3 regions of the Shewanella sp. SM23 genome follow, and region 3 is predicted to be linked to each of the others. Evidence: predicted binding sites of a transcription regulator. Region 3 holds the regulator's gene; each other region holds the start of a gene.
What was found. Region 3 encodes ArgR, which controls arginine synthesis, uptake and breakdown. Its sites were predicted from a motif close to ANTGAATANNTATTCANT; they were not measured.
Positions count from the first base shown of each region.

Region 1: the regulator ArgR is predicted to act here: its motif matches at 3,470-3,487, upstream of L5L98_RS08980 (YjiH family protein).
Region 2: the regulator ArgR is predicted to act here: its motif matches at 3,367-3,384, upstream of argC (N-acetyl-gamma-glutamyl-phosphate reductase).

Region 1 covers NZ_JAKKRM010000005.1:198,676-204,146, forward strand. Annotated here, with positions in the region: gene L5L98_RS08975 (hypothetical protein) at 423-1,505, shown strand; gene L5L98_RS08980 (YjiH family protein) at 2,030-3,388, opposite strand; gene L5L98_RS08985 (hypothetical protein) at 4,095-4,808, shown strand; gene L5L98_RS08990 (U32 family peptidase) at 4,845-5,471, opposite strand, start outside.
Region 2 covers NZ_JAKKRM010000008.1:3,682-9,152, reverse strand. Annotated here, with positions in the region: gene L5L98_RS11610 (argininosuccinate synthase) at 1-361, opposite strand, end outside; gene L5L98_RS11605 (ornithine carbamoyltransferase) at 421-1,326, opposite strand; gene argB (acetylglutamate kinase) at 1,339-2,121, opposite strand; gene argC (N-acetyl-gamma-glutamyl-phosphate reductase) at 2,153-3,133, opposite strand; gene ppc (phosphoenolpyruvate carboxylase) at 3,757-5,471, shown strand, end outside.
Region 3 covers NZ_JAKKRM010000004.1:193,496-198,966, reverse strand. Annotated here, with positions in the region: gene L5L98_RS07365 (LysR family transcriptional regulator) at 1-775, opposite strand, end outside; gene L5L98_RS07360 (NAD(P)-dependent oxidoreductase) at 882-1,514, shown strand; gene argR (transcriptional regulator ArgR) at 1,662-2,132, opposite strand; gene mdh (malate dehydrogenase) at 2,427-3,362, shown strand; gene L5L98_RS07345 (thiol-disulfide oxidoreductase DCC family protein) at 3,466-3,864, opposite strand; gene folM (dihydromonapterin reductase) at 4,118-4,864, shown strand; gene L5L98_RS07335 (5-formyltetrahydrofolate cyclo-ligase) at 4,923-5,471, opposite strand, start outside.

The sequences.
Region 1 (5,471 bases), on a different contig from region 3:
GCTAAAAAGCTATTGCCCCAAAATGAGTTAACAAGTTGCCTGTGGTGCAGTCAAAATCAGACTTTCTAACCTAGAAATTTTCATCCTTATAACTCAAATGTTGCAATTCCTACCGATGCCTAAAGGCTGGATAGGCATACAGTCATATTTAAAAAAATGACGATTTTTATCCTAATTTCTTGCATGTTTTCACATTTATGTATAAATAAATATCTTTAAAATCATTCACCTATAAAATTCATGGATTAGATAATTGGTTTGAAAAACGCATATGTGCGTTTTTCCAGATGGTGAATTTGATAGAAAACTGATAAGTTCTTTACATACATATAGTTAACCATGCGCGTTTTCACAGTCCCAACGAGATAAACACGCATGCGAACTAATAAAAAGTTAGAATTATATGGAAGATGGAGTTTAAATTGCCGGGATTAAAACTAAGATTTATTAAGCCGTGTAGAGAAACAGATAGCTCACCAAAATTAACAGTGAGCAGGGTCATTGAGAACAAAAAAAGAAAAACCGAAACATCACTTCTTCTTGATCTTAACATCCTTATAAGGATGGAGGATGTTATCTTAAAAGGGGGGAATCCTGTAGATTTAGGTTTGATGGAACTGGTTAACTTCTTAAATCAGTGTCCTCCAGAAAGTGTTTGCCTAACTCCTGGCCTAGCTTTAAGTGAAGTTCATCCCAAATTTAAAAAACAGTGCTTTGAGCTGTTCGAGGTGTTTCTATCAATATTTTGTCCTCAAATGGTAGATCACCCAACTGCTACTAGAGACTCAGAAATTGAACAAGAAGAACCAAGAAAGCTGAAATTTGATGAATTGCCAATCGGTGAGCAATATTTGCATTCAATTTCCTATTATTCCCTAATTCAAATTCATATTATAGATAGTAAGTATGGCAACCGAACAGGTCTTGAAAAATTCAATATTTATATGGATTCGGTATGCAACGATATTGATATGTTAAGTGCAGTAGAGGCAGAAATAGCTAAATATTGTTTTAGCACAAAAAAAGAGCATTACAGTCAGGAATTAAAGGATAGAATCCAAGACATAAAAGATAACTTCTTAGATCGTCATACTAACCCTAAAAAACACCTCATTAATGTTTTTAATGGAGTTCAAGACTTAAAGTATGGAAAGTCAGCTTTAATATTTTCGGAGGAATTGTTTGATGGAAAAAACCAAGAAACTTGGGTTGTTACATTGGACTCTAAGCTCTATTGGTTAAGTGAATCCATTCATCATTATCCAGTTAATGGCGAACCTCATAGTAAGTACTGCTGTATTGTACGAACTCCAGAGCAGGAGAACTGTGAATACTGGAAAAGCGTAGATGATGCCTTGTATGAAAGGCTGGATTTAAGAAAAAATGAAGGAAAGGCAGATGTCCCCTTAAGTGAAAAAGATATGGAAAATTTACATTCTATACTTCTAAACAAAGGGTTTACAGATTTTGACGAAGAGTTTAATTCTAACAAGCGCGTCAATTAGGACGCTCGCAAGCTCGCGCCTATTAAGCGGGCGTTAACCCATAGAATTTTTAATCCGAAAATGACGAGTTAGAGTTAAGGCTTTAACTCGAAAATGTCCCAAAGCGTGCTGCGTAACGCTTTTAAATCTACAGATTACGCGAATGCTCGAAAGGTGCGCCATGGTGATTAGCGAGACGACCGTCCGCCCCATGGACGGGGCGGTCGAGCATCCAAGGACGGACTGGCTGCGAGTCGACGAGCGAATGCCATGGCAAGCCTGTGCGAGTGGATACCCGTAAACGCTAAACTTCTAACAACTGAAGTTACTGCTCCCCAAACACTACTTTCCAACATATTTCTGTCCAAAAGTGAGTTGTGTGGTGTCGAGTGGAGATTGTACGATTAAGTCACGCTATATAATCAAAACGGTCAGTTTGTGTATGAGTTAGTGCAAAAAGGGGAGTCAGTTAATCTGACTCCCCTTTTTTAGAACGTTTGTTGGACTTACATTAAAACCTACGTTAGGCCCAAACTAGCGTAATGTTAGAACAATAAATGGGCTACACCTGCGATAACAGGTAGTGTCACTAAGGTGCGTAGAATAAACACCACGAAAAGCTCAACGAAGTTGACGGGAATTTTACTGCCGATAAGCAGTGCACCGACTTCACTCATATAGATCAACTGAGTCACAGATAAGGCTGCAATTACAAAGCGGGTCATATCTGATTCAATTGAGCTGGCAAGGATTGACGGAATAAACATATCCGCAAAACCGACCACGATTGTTTTAGAGGCTTCAGTGGCTTCTGGAATATGCAGTAATTCGAGTAATGGAATAAACGGCATACCAAGATAGTTAAAGATGGGCGTGTGCTCGGCAATAATCAGTGCCAGCGTACCAATGGCCATTACCACAGGGATAATGCCAAATACCATATCGACAACGTTTTTAATGCCTTCATTTAAGACCGCTTTTATGCCACCGGCACTGGCGGCTTTTTCTAAGGCTTTATCAAAGCCCCAAGATAAGGCGCCATGTCCAGCAGGGATCAGCTCATCATCTGGCATGCGTGGTGTGTCATCTATGTAGTTGTCTTTCTTCCACGATAATGGTGGCAACTTAGGCACAATCACAGCGGCGGCAAAACCCGCGAGGCACACAGTCAAATAAAAGGGCACAAACATATGCTCTAACTTAACTTGTGAGATCACCACTAAGCTGAAGGTAATCGATACCGCCGAGAAGGTTGTACCAATAACTGCGGCTTCTCTCTGGGTATAAAAACGGGCTTCGTATTGTTTGCTGGTCAGCAAAATACCGACACTGCCATCACCTAACCATGAGGCCATACAATCGATAGCGCTACGACCCGGTAGATTGAACACGGGACGCATGACTTTCGTTAAGAGTGTGCCAAAGAGCTCGAGTAGGCCGAAGTTCAGCAGCAGCGGCAGTAACATACCTGCAAAGATAAATACCGAGAACAACACAGGTAATAAGTCGTTTAAGACTAATGCGCCAGTGCTCGAGGAGTTGATGATCTCTGGACCTAAACCTAAGTAAGTCAGTACGATAAACACTGCACCTAAGATCCGAGTCGTCAACCACATAGGGCTGACATTCAATAAACCATTAAGGAAGTGATTTTGGCTAACAAATGTGGGCTTAAACACTTTTGACAGTAAAGAGGCCAGCGCCGTAGTCACAACAATAATAGTCACTATGAGGGTTAGCACACCGCTCAATGCGCCTTGCAGTGCTTTAGATATGATAGCGATAGGAATTGTGATCGCATCGTTGTAGCTGATAGGGGTCATAAATAACAACAGACCAATCAGCGAAGGGACGATAAAGGTGAGTATCGTCTTAATGTTTCGGTTTTTATTTTCAGTAGCCAATGTTGTACACCTTAAAGTACGAGTCGTACATGGTAAATTTGAATAAATAGCCGCACGTAACAAGCTGTCGACGCTAATTAAGGTGCATTTAAATTCAACTCAAAAACGAGAATGGGGAAGATTACTCGCTTAGCTTCTCTATGTAAAACGATTCGCTAGTTAGTTTGATATAAGCAGCAAAACAGCATAGTTATTTTACTTCAGTTGTCGATAAATTAAGAGTGGTTATATTGGCGTGCATTGCTGTAAAGGCATTATTAAACATAGCCTTACAATCATTTGCCTTAGGTGGGTTAACGACTGGTTAATTACTTGTTTGCTGATGTGTGTGAAACTCTCTAGATGTTATTTTTGCACAAAAAAACATCAGTAACTTTAGCGCTACCGCCATGTTGGCTGGTTTTCTGTTCGATTTGAAAGTGCAATAGAGATAACTCTGGCTATATAGCATTGGCGAGAACCTGTTGTGCATATCGCGGTAATGTTAAGGAGCCTTGGGCACTAGGACACATTTTTATGCGATAAGCCTTTAAATCGACTTATCTCTAAAAGTGACCTTCTCCATTATCTTGATGCTTTTGTGATTGACTAAAAAGTCGCAAATAACGATGAAAGTAAAAATATTATTCATAAAGCGGATACCCGCCGCTTTAAATCTTCTCATTTCCATGTAAGTTAGTATTACTCCCATCCAGCTCTAGTATTCATGATCGCAAAAGTACAGAAGGTTACGATTAAAGGCGGCTCAACACTGGCCATTAAGTTTGGTTTTTTGGGGATCTTTGGGCTTTTAATTGGCATTGTTATTACTGTTTTGGGGTTCGATGATTCTGAATTCCATCGCTTCAATTTTTTGAATCACACCCTAAGTGAATTAGGGACTTATGGTCATTCGTCTTTCGCTGTCATTCTCAACGGTGGGTTGTTTTTTGGCAGTTTAAGCCTCGTTTTCTATTGTTTGTCTTCTTTGCAGCAGGTGACTTCTTGCTGGGGATACCCTTTCTTTATCAGTTTGGCTCTCACTTTTCTGGCTTTAGCGAGCGTGGGATTATTTCCGGTGAACGTGTATCACTTGCATGTTCTTGGGCTGAAATGGTTTTTCTATCTGGGGAGTTTGAGTGCGATTTTCTACTTAGCCTTGGTCTGTTTCGGCAAGTCTAACTTTGGCCGTTGGACTGGGTTGTTGGCGTTAATAGTCTTATGTAGCATGTTGACGTTTCTGTATGCACCACAGCTCAATTTAGGTTTGACCGAAGGCGATAGACCGTTTTATCAGGAGATGGTATTGCAACTGCCGCGTCCTACTTTGTGGTGGCCAGCCCTACTAGAATGGATTGGACTGGGAAGTTTATTGTGTTGGACAAGTGTGCTGCTTTTTAGCCAGTTAAGCTTCAGCCAAGATCCCAAAATCATTGGCTGAGTTATCTTTGAATTTAGACTTATCTTCAGCTCTAGGCTATGGATTCACATGCACAGCAAGGCCCGCTTCACCAAACCAATAACCGTTGCACTGGGTTATATCAAGGTTGCTATTCATTGAGAAATCCTGAGTATTTTTAGTCGCTTGAATCGTATCAACCAAAGCATTGGCTTTAGTGATGCAGTCAAGACTACTGGGTGATACTCGAAACACATCGACCCCCATCTGTGTCATTGCCGCTATTTCACTGCGTAAATCTAAACAGCTAGCGGATTGGGTTTGAATTCCATTGAGTCTGAGTAAAGGCTGCTGCTCTTGGGTTTGCGCGAGTAGTCCTTTACTGTATTCACGGCACACCGTTTCGCAATGATCTTTCGTGAGCTGTTTGTGTCTAGCGGTAAAGCAGCGCGCTGAATGGGCGAGTGGTAAATAGCCGTGGCCGAGCACTTCCACCTCAAATGATGGCTGCTCTTGAATCACTTGTTGTAACCAAGCCTTAGATAGCTCCACTGGCATGACAAATCTTTGCATTCCAAACCGCTGCAAGATGTCTAAACTAGCACGATTGTAGTTATTGATACTCGCGCCGCAGACAAAGGGTAACTTACGCTCTTTAGCAAGATACACTGCCGCCATATCGTTTGCTTCGACGATAAATTCACC
Region 2 (5,471 bases), on a different contig from region 3:
CGGCGCCCACTTTACGAGCCACTTCAACCTGCGCTTTAGCAATAATAGGACGCGCCATTGACGTACCGAGTAAATAAGTGCCTTCGTAAATCGCACCGCTCGCAATCGTTGGGTAGATATAGTCTTTAACGAATTCTTCTTTTAGATCGACGATATGACATTCAGAAGCACCTGAAGCTAAGGCTTTTTCAGTCAAGCCAACCAGCTCTTCTTCGCCTTGGCCAACGTCGGCGCAGAATGCGATGATTTCACAGTTATCGTAGTTTTCTTTTAACCAAGGAATAATGGCCGAGGTATCTAGACCACCTGAATAGGCTAAAACCACTTTTTTCACGCCAGTATTTTTTATCTCGATAGACATCTTAAATTCCTATGACTCGTTTCTCTCAAGGAGAAAACAGGCTGCTAAACAGGGTTAATTTAACTAAATAAGGTTACCAGTACCGCATTTTGGGCATGCATCCGATTTTCGGCTTGTTGCAGAATTAAGGATCCTGCACCGTCCATCACTTCATCTGTTACTTCTACACCACGGTGGGCGGGCAAACAATGCATAAAGAAGTTAGCGCCCGCTTTCGCCATCAAAGCTTTGTTTACTTGGTATGGTGCAAACTTCGCTTTGATATCCGACAAAGGCGTTGGATCGCCCATTGAAATCCAAGTATCAGTATAAATAGCGTCGTGACCTTCAATCGCATCGATATCTGAGGTCAGCACTATCTTGCCGCCATATCGTTTGGCGAGCTCTTGCACTTCTGCCACTACGTAGCCATCAGGAAAGTGACCCGCTGGGCAGATCACTGTCATGGTGGCACCGAGAATAGCCGCACAGTACATCAGCGAGTTAGTGACATTATTACCATCACCAACATAAGCTAATTTAGCTTTACTGACATCCTCAAACTGCTCTGCCAGAGTTAAAAAGTCAGCTAAGGCTTGGCAAGGATGATAAAGATCCGACAGCGCATTGATCACGGGCACTGAGCCGAACTCGGCTAATTGTTCGATAGTGGTGTGTGAATAGGTTCTCGCCACAATTGCGTCGGCCCAACAGGACAGGTTAGAAGCAAAGTCAGCAACCGATTCCCGCTTTCCCAGTTCACCATTTTGCTGGTCTAGGTATAAACAGTGGCCACCGAGCTTATTAATACCGATATCAAAGCTAACGCGTGTTCTGAGTGAGGGCTTTTCAAATAACATCACCACACTCTTGCCATCCAGCGCATGACGATACTCAGCCGGATTGGCTTTGATCGTTTTTGCCAAGGCAATTAGATCCAGTAACTGCTGCTGGGTTAAGTCTTTTATCGATAGTAAATGCTTCATAACCTACTCCACTTATGGTTGGATTTGTGTTCCTACTGCTTCACCTTTTGCTAATGCGATTAATTGGCTTGCATCACGCCACGAGGCAACTTGTACCGCCTGCCCCATCCACTGTGCTACTTCGAGCGCAGCTTCAACTTTGACCTTCATTCCTTTTTCGATCACACCTTGCTTAACAAGGTCTGCTATCTGCTTGCCATTTAAACTGTGGATGAGCTGGCCTTTACCATCAAGCACCCCAGAAACATCCGACAGTAGCACTAACTTGCCGCCCACTAATTTGGCTAATGCCGTTGCCGCTTGGTCTGCATTGACGTTAAGCATTTGGCCATCGTCCATCATGGCGATGGAGCTACAAATCGGCATCCAACCTTGCTCGAGGATAAACTTAAGATAAGTGCCATCGTTTGGTGTGACTTCGCCCACTAAGCCTAAACGCTCATCTTTAATCTTAGCCGAAACAGTATTGCCATCGGCAAGGCTCATGCCCACACTCACAATGCCAGCCTTAGTCGCTGCGCCTTGAAGAATTTTGTTCGAAGTGCCCGCCAATGCGCCGGCAATAATCGGCATTTGCTCAGGCGGAGTCACACGCAAACCTTCTAACTTGACGGTTTCCATACCGTTTGCTGCTAACTGCTCATCCACCAGACAGCCGCCGCCATGTACCATCAACACTTTCTGACCATTGGCTAACATAGCCGCAGCCGTATCCATCAATCGCGCCATCCCCATTTCACATTGCAGCAGCGCGCCGCCCACTTTAAGCACTAATACTGAGTTGTTTGTAGACATCTTGACGACTCTCTTAAATAAGGATGAACAATTAAAGGTTAAAATGAATCTTTATGCATTGCAGCGCTTGGCTGGCAGCACCTTTCATCAAGTTATCGATGGCACTGGCTACCACTAAGTAACCGCTATTCTCATCAAACTTCCAACCTAAGTGGCAGTTAGGTGTCAGTACCACATCGTCCACTTTAGGGAACTGATTATGCTTCACGGTGACCAATGGCGCCTGGTCATATACGCTATAGGCCGCTGCCACATCGGCAGTCGTAGTGCCTGGTTTTAGCTGCACGGTAATAGTCGCTAAAATGCCACGCTTAAAGTTGCCAAGATGCGGGGTAAATATCACTTCTTGACCAAGCTGAGTGGCGATTTCGGGTTGATGTCTGTGGCCTAATACGCCGTAAGGTGTCAGGCTCACTTCACAAAAACTGGTATGTAACTGCGCTTTACGGCCCGCCCCTGTTACGCCGCTCACGGCATTGATAACCGGATAAGCCGATGTCAGTAAACTCGCTAGCGGTTTTAATGCTGTCAACGATGCAGTCGGGTAACAACCTGGCACGGCAATCATTTTAGTCGCAGCGATTTCTTTAGCATTCCATTCGGCAAGGCCATACACGGCTTTGGCTAAAACTTCAGGATATTCATGCTCAAAGCCATACCACTTCGGATATTGCGCCACATCACTGAAACGATAGGCACCGCTTAAATCGAATACCGCTAACCCTTGGCTATAAAACCAAGCCGCTAAATGCAGGCTCACCGAGTGCTCAGTCGCGAGCACCACAGCATCGGCTTCGGCAACGATTTTTGCCTTAGCTTCATCGGACAATGGCGACAGCGTTAATGCGATATGGCTGTAGCTAGGATACAAATCCGCTAAAGGTTTACCTTTATCTAAACTGTTTTCAGAAACATACAAACCCTGAATCGTCAGATCTGCTTCTGCATGGATTAAAGCGGTCAGTTGCGCGCCTGTGTAACCACTGGCACCAATAATGGCGATATTTTTCATGTTTTTTGTCTTATTAACCGAATCAAAGAAACTTAAAGAGTAGATGAATAGCTTACACGCAACCGCGCATATCTATGATGACAAGACTATCGTCGCAGGAAATCGTAATAGGTTGTTATTTTATTCACTGTCAGGCTAATACTGTGCATCATGATATTCACTCTACAGGTCACAAGAGGTGACTCATCTCAACTGATGGCTAGACTACCACAAAGATCTACTTATGCAATATATGTGAATATATATTTTTAATTTATTTTCATCTTTTAAGCTCAAATTAGGATATCGAAGACACAGTTCCCATTCAGCTAACTCGTTAATAACACAGTTATCCAGGGTCAACATGAGTCAAAATCAGTCCTTTTCATTAACAGCTAAGATACATGTCTGCAAAGCATAAAATGATGCACTTCATATTCACTTGCACTAATCATCAAAAAATATTGCGTGACTTCGCATTTCTATTGAATATTCTTCATCAAATACCGTGATTGGTTGCATATCGGATAAGCCAGTCGTATAAGTTATAAGTTCTGCTGTTGACCATAGCCCCAAGTGATAGGTATTGTGCTAACGGGCTAAATGCACAGCGGAATTTTCATGTTTTTCTATTCGGAGTAACTATGTCAGTAACCATGGCAGACAATATGACAGATATGTATGCGTCATTAAGATCGAACGTGAGTATGTTAGGCCAAATCCTTGGCGATACTATGCGTACCCATCTTGGGGACTCTTTTCTTGAGAAGGTTGAACAGATCCGTAAGCTTGCCAAAGACTCACGCCGAGGCGATCAAGCCGCCAGAGAGCAAATGCTCGAGTTACTGACAGCTTTGCCAGACGAAGAATTAGTCCCTTTTGCAAAAGCTTTTAACCAATTTCTTAACTTAGCTAACTTATCCGAGCAATTTCATACTATCAGTCGTAATTGCGACGAACTTGTCTGCGTGCCAGACCCAGTGGAACAACTCCTAGGCCGCATGCTCAATGGTCGTGTCGACCAAGCTAAAATGCTCGACTGTCTAAAAACACTGGATATCGATCTGGTGCTAACAGCGCACCCCACTGAAATTTCCCGTCGCACCCTGATCCAAAAATACGCCGCCATTGTCGACTGCTTAACAGAGCAAGAAAACGACCAACTATCGGATAGAGAACGTCAACAGATCAATCTGCGCCTGCGCCAATTAATCGCGCAAATATGGCACACCAATGAGATCCGCCGCGAGCGCCCAACTCCAGTAGATGAGGCTCGCTGGGGATTATCCACCATTGAAGAGTCACTCTGGCATGCGGTGCCTGACTTCTTAAGACAACTTAACGATCGAGTGCAGCAACGCACAGGGCAGCAATTACCGATTGATATCGCGCCAGTGCGCTTTTCAAGCTGGATGGGCGGCGATCGCGACGGCAACCCGTTTGTTACCGCAAAAGTCACCCAAGAGGTGCTCGATCGTAACCGCCATGCTGCCGCCAGATTATTCTTAAAAGACATAGTCCTACTGGTCGGTGAACTGTCGATGGAAGAAGCCAATGATGAGTTAAAGGCTTATACCAATAACAGCTGCGAACCTTACCGACACGTGCTGCGATCTATTCGTCAAAGACTGCGTGACACCATAGATTATTTAAATGCGCGCATCGAAGGCCACAATCCTGAAGTCGATAAGTCGAGCCTGATTTGGCAAGAAAGCGATCTCAAAGCGCCGCTAGAAATGCTCTATAAGAGTTTAACCGACTGCGGTATGCGCTTAATCGCCAACGGTTTATTGCTCGACATTCTCCGCCGTCTCGCCTGCTTTGGCATTCATATGCTCAGGCTCGACATTCGCCAAGATGCCAGCCGTCACAGCGATGTGCTCGCCGAGTTAACTCGCTATCTCGGCATGGGTGATTTCAACCATTGGGACGAGACTGAGAAGCAAGCCTTCTTATTACGTGAACTCAGCAACCGTCGTCCACTGATCCCAAGTAACTGGCAACCCTCGGCCGATGTGGCCGAAGTGCTTAATACCTGTCGTTTGATTGCTAAACATCCGGCAAAAGCACTCGGATCCTATGTGATTTCGATGGCGGGTAAACCATCGGATGTCTTAACGGTTTTACTGTTACTCAAAGAAACAGGCTGTTCGCATCCAATGCGCGTGGTGCCACTGTTTGAAACCTTAAGCGACTTAAACAACGCCGCTGCATGTATTACCGATTTGCTCGATATTGACTGGTATCGTGGCTATACCAAGGGCATGCAAGAGGTCATGATTGGCTACTCTGACTCAGCTAAAGATGCCGGTGTTATGGCGGCGGCTTGGGCTCAGTATCACGCCCAAGAGCAGTTAGT
Region 3 (5,471 bases):
TCGTAAATTCGGGTAGGACTTCTTTGAGTTGACCACTGGCAAGGTATTGGTTAGCTAAGTCACAGGGTAAACGCACTATGCCATGTCCACGTAGCGCCGCACTGACCAACACTCCCATATCGTTAGCCCTAAGATTCCCTGTAACTTTGACGTGCTCGGCTTGCAGTTCTTTTAGAAAAGGCCAGTTTTGTTGCGCTGAGTGTATGAGGCAGTTGTGGGCCAGCAGATCAATGGGTTCGAGGAGTGGCGTTGCGCTATCAAGATAGCTCGGCGCCGCGCAAAGTACTGCATCTATGGTCATCAAACGCCGAGCTATGAGATTCTCATCGGGCTGCTCGGTATAACGTAGCGCCACGTCGACTCTCTCATCTACCAATTGCGCAAAACTGTCCGACATCACCAGTTGAATGTTGACCTTAGGATGAATTTTAATAAAGCGATCGACGACATCAAACAGACTGTGCTGCCCAAGGCCAATAGGCGTAGCGATACGAATACTGCCTACCAGTTCACTGTTATGGCTGTGGGCACGGCTCTCCATGGCCGCAACTTCACTTAAGATCCGCTGGCAAAATTGTAGTGCTTCCTCACCCTGCAAAGTCAAGCTGGCGCTGCGCGTGGTGCGGTGTAATAAGCGTAAACTCAACCACTGCTCCACTTCTTGAATATGACGGGAAACCTGCAGGCGGCTGAGGTCTAAATGTTCGGCAGCTTTGGTAAAGCTGCCACAGTTTGCGACTTCGACGAAACTGCGTATTGCGGCAATTTTATCCACATTAGTATCCTATATTGAAACAATCATGCTCAATTATTGATGTTTATTAGGTGAAAAACTGCAAGTAAACTGGTTCCAATGTAAATCATCTGAGTGAGACAATGAAATGAAAATCGCAATTTTAGGTGCAACGGGTTGGATCGGTGGTGCAATTTTAAAAGAAGCACAGAGTCGTGGACATCAAGTGACAGCGTTAGTGCGTGATCCAAGCAAGTTATCCGTGGCTGATGTGGCAGTACGTGCCGTGGATTTAGAGCAGCCATTGGTCGCCGATACCTTTGCTGGCGTAGATGTCGTGATTGCCGCCGTTGGTGGCCGCGCCCAACAAAATCATGGTCTAGTGGCGAGTACGGTTCAGCATTTACTGGATGTGCTGCCTAACGCTAACGTGCCACGTTTATTGTGGGTCGGTGGTGCTGGGAGTTTAGAAGTGGCGCCGGGTGTGACGCTGGTCTCTAGTCCAGATTTCCCAGCAGCATATAAAGATGAGGCGTTAGCTCAGGGTGAAGCTTTGCAGGTATTCCGTGCGGCGCAAACGGCAATCAATTGGACCTTTGTGAGCCCAGCCGCTGAGATTTATCCCGGTGAGAGTGAAGGTCCATATCGCCTTGGTGGCGACAGCTTCTTTACCGATGCTAATGGTCAAAGCCGTATCTCTGTAACCGATTACGCAAAAGCCATGGTAGATGAAGCCGAAAAGGGCGCTCACCCAAACCAGCGCATCAGTGTGGCTTACTGATATCGTTATAGTTGAGTTAGATATTGTGAGTTAGATATTGTGCTGGAATGTGTAACGTAATCGGGACAATGGCCAAATAACCAGCGCTATATTGCACTTCAAAATGTACAGATAAAATAGAACAGGTCAGCTCACTGACCTGTTTTTTTATTCTGCGTAATTGAATAAAGATTTGATGGTTTCTAAGGTATCGGCGATATCTTGGATGCTCGATGGGCAAATAAAGATAGTGTCATCACCGGCAATCGTACCCAAAATGCCTTCTGGTTTACCGATAGAATCCAACAAGCGGGCAATCAGCTGCGCGGCACCTGGGCTAGTTCGCACGACGATCATAGCTTGGTTGTGATCGACGTCGAGTACCAAATTCTTCAGTGGGCTACCCGCGGTGGGTACGCCTAATTCGGCTGGTAAGCAATACACCATCTCTTGCTTAGCGTTGCGAGTCCGCACTGCGCCGAACTTGCTGAGCATGCGTGACACTTTCGATTGGTTAATATTACCAAAGCCTTCAGCTTGCAAGGCGGTGACGATTTCACTCTGAGAGCCAAAGCGCTCTTCTTTTAAAATCGACTTAAAAATTCTAACAAGGTCATCCTGATTCTTGGTCGTTTGCATAATATTATTATTCGTTATTCAAAAAAACAGGCCCATTTTGAATATTTTTAGAAAAATTGTCAACAAATAACCAGATTGGTTGAATAAAAATTCACTAAGCCCCAGTGGTTAAGCGTTTGTAGGGGGCGTAAAAATCCCAATTTGAGTAATTGTTCTACATTGCTTCTACGTTATTCCGGAATTCTTTTGTCCCACGACTAAGGGATAATTGAAATTGTTGTGACATTCCAGTAATGTGACGCCAACGCAAATTAGATCCATGTCACACATATCCGAGAAATAACGGAGATAACTATGAAAGTTGCTGTACTTGGTGCTGCTGGTGGTATCGGCCAGGCTCTTGCCCTACTGTTAAAAACTCAATTGCCTGCGGGTTCACAATTGTCTCTATATGATATCGCACCGGTAACTCCGGGTGTTGCGGTTGACTTGAGCCACATTCCAACTGCTGTTGAAATCAAAGGTTTTGCTGGTGAAGATCCAACGCCTGCCCTCGTGGGTGCTGACGTTGTTCTAATTTCTGCTGGTGTTGCGCGTAAGCCTGGTATGGATCGTTCTGATCTGTTCAATATCAATGCGGGTATCGTTCGCAACCTGATCGAAAAAGTAGCGGCAACTTGCCCTACGGCTTTGGTTGGCATTATCACTAACCCAGTCAACACGACCGTAGCTATCGCTGCAGAAGTGATGAAAAAAGCGGGTGTTTACGATAAGAACCGTCTGTTCGGTATCACGACATTAGACGTGATCCGCTCTGAAACTTTCATCGCCGAATTAAAAGGCCTGAACGTTGCTGACGTTAAAGTGAATGTGATCGGCGGCCACAGCGGCGTGACTATTCTGCCATTACTGTCTCAAGTTGAAGGCGCGACTTTCACTGACGAAGAAGTGGCAAGTTTGACGACTCGCATCCAAAACGCGGGTACAGAAGTGGTTGAAGCTAAAGCCGGTGGCGGAAGCGCGACTCTGTCTATGGGTCAAGCGGCTTGCCGTTTCGGTCTGTCTCTGGTTCGTGGTCTGCAAGGCGAAGCTAACATCGTTGAATGCGCCTATGTTGACGGCGGCAGCGAGCATGCTGAATTCTTCGCACAACCTGTGCTGTTAGGCAAAAACGGTATTGAAAAAGTACTGCCTTACGGTGAAGTGAGTGCATTCGAAGCTAACGCTCGTGATTCTATGTTAGATACGCTGAAAGGCGATATCAAACTAGGCGTTGATTTCGTTAAATAATCTTTCGGATAATCTTTTTAGATTATGACGAATTAAAAACGGAGCCATTGAGCTCCGTTTTTTTATGCCTGGGTTTTACATTTTACCAGGCGAATTCAGTCGATCAGCGGCGCTTAGTGGGAATTTGGCAGTTATCATCGCAGCGGGCTTTGCCCGTCAGTAAATAAGAGATGCGATATCTGTTTTTTGCGAATCTGAGATAGCACCAATCGGCCACAGTTTTAATCACGGGCAGGCGTAATAGTTGGATCCAAGCGCGTGTTCCTGTCAGTGCCCACGCTTTGCAAGTGACATCTAACCCGAGTAACACTTCGCCCGTTGCGGTTTCGCCATGGAGAATCGTATTAGCGTAGTCTCTATCGATATGGCTGAAGCGCTTACTAAAGTCTGGCGCATTTAAATCCTCAAGCGCAATCAAGTTCTTCGGATCGCGCGCTTTCAGTTGACGCATTTCGGCGCTACATAATGGACAATTTCCATCGTAAAAAATCCGCAGTTCCATCGGTATTACCTCTGATGACTTGATCACAATACTTGAAGTGAGTACTCAAGCTTGGTTTTCTTCTACCCTATACGCAGAATAAAGGGTTTTAGATCGCAGCTGATTAAAATCTAATGTGTGTCTCATTTGGCTTTTTATTAGGTTAAATTCAAACGAGTACAGTAACATCTTGGTTATTCATCAGTTTAACTTGATTACATATATTTCAGTGAACAAGGTAAAACCTGACCAATAACGACTCAAAAGGATAGGTATGACATCTCCCATCATAATCACAGGCGTGGGTAAACGCATAGGTTACGCCTTAGCCAAACATTTTCTCGCCCAAGGTCAGCAGGTGATTGGTACTTATCGCAGCCATTACGACAGTATCGATGAGCTTAACGCCTTAGGCGCAACTCTGTATCCCTGCGATTTTTATGACGATGCCCAAGTGCGCTCCTTAATTGATGAGTTAACTCAACAGCCTCAAGTTCGCGCCATTATTCACAATGCTTCGGACTGGCTGCCTGATCCTGTTCTTACAAAGAATGAGCCTTTAAAGAGTACCACTTTTGCGCCGAGCCAAGTGCTGCAGCGCATGATGCAAGTGCATGTGAGCGTACCCTATCAGTTGAACTTGGCCTTAGAGGCGCAGCTACGTGCGGCTGCTGGCGATGAAATCGGCGGCAGTGATGTGATTCATATTACTGACTATGTGGCAGAGAAGGGCAGTCAGAAGCATATCGCCTATGCCGCCAGTAAAGCCGCGCTGCACAATATGACGCTATCCTTTGCCGCCAAATTTGCGCCCGAGGTCAAAGTGAATTCGATTGCGCCTGCGATGATCCTATTTAATGCAGGAGATGATGTTGCCTATCAGCAAAAAACATTAGCCAAAGCGCTGTTGCCGAAAGAGGCGGGGAATGAGGAAATTATCGACTTAGTGGAATATCTGCTGAATAGCCGCTACGTCACTGGTCGTTGCCATAATGTCGATGGTGGCCGGCATTTAAGGTAGAGAAGGCTCTAGAACGCCACTGCATGGCTGTAGAATCTAGCTTCTAGATCCTTCTTTTTCAAAATGTCAGTACCCGACTTGGGGTGATGATGAACGGTAAAGGCACATCCCAATACTCGCAGGGTAAACTCGTCACTTGCTGACAGTCGTGGGCGTAACCCATAGGCAAAGGTTTACCTTTAAGCTGCCAGTTTGCCAGCGTCCTATCGTAATAGCCGCCGCCCATGCCCATACGATTTCCCATTAAATCAAAAGCCACTAAGGGCGTGATAACCACATCTAACTCTGTCACTGGGATAATGGCGCGCACATCTAATTTAGGTTCTAAGATGCCGAATTGATTCGCCTGCATGGGGGTATCTGCGGTGTAATGCAGGAATAATAATTGTCCGGCATTGAAGGGATGTAACCTAGGCAGATAGGTGTTTATGCCCATTTGCCATAGCACAGCGATCAGCGGTGGCGTGGCGAGTTCGCCATCGTGGGTGAGATATAACGCCACATGTTGCGCTTTGTTGGCCTGCAATGCATCGAGCATTCGCTGGCAGGCGTTTAAACTTGCTTGGGTTTGTTCTATTTCGGAGAGAGATTTACGGGCGGTGCGAAT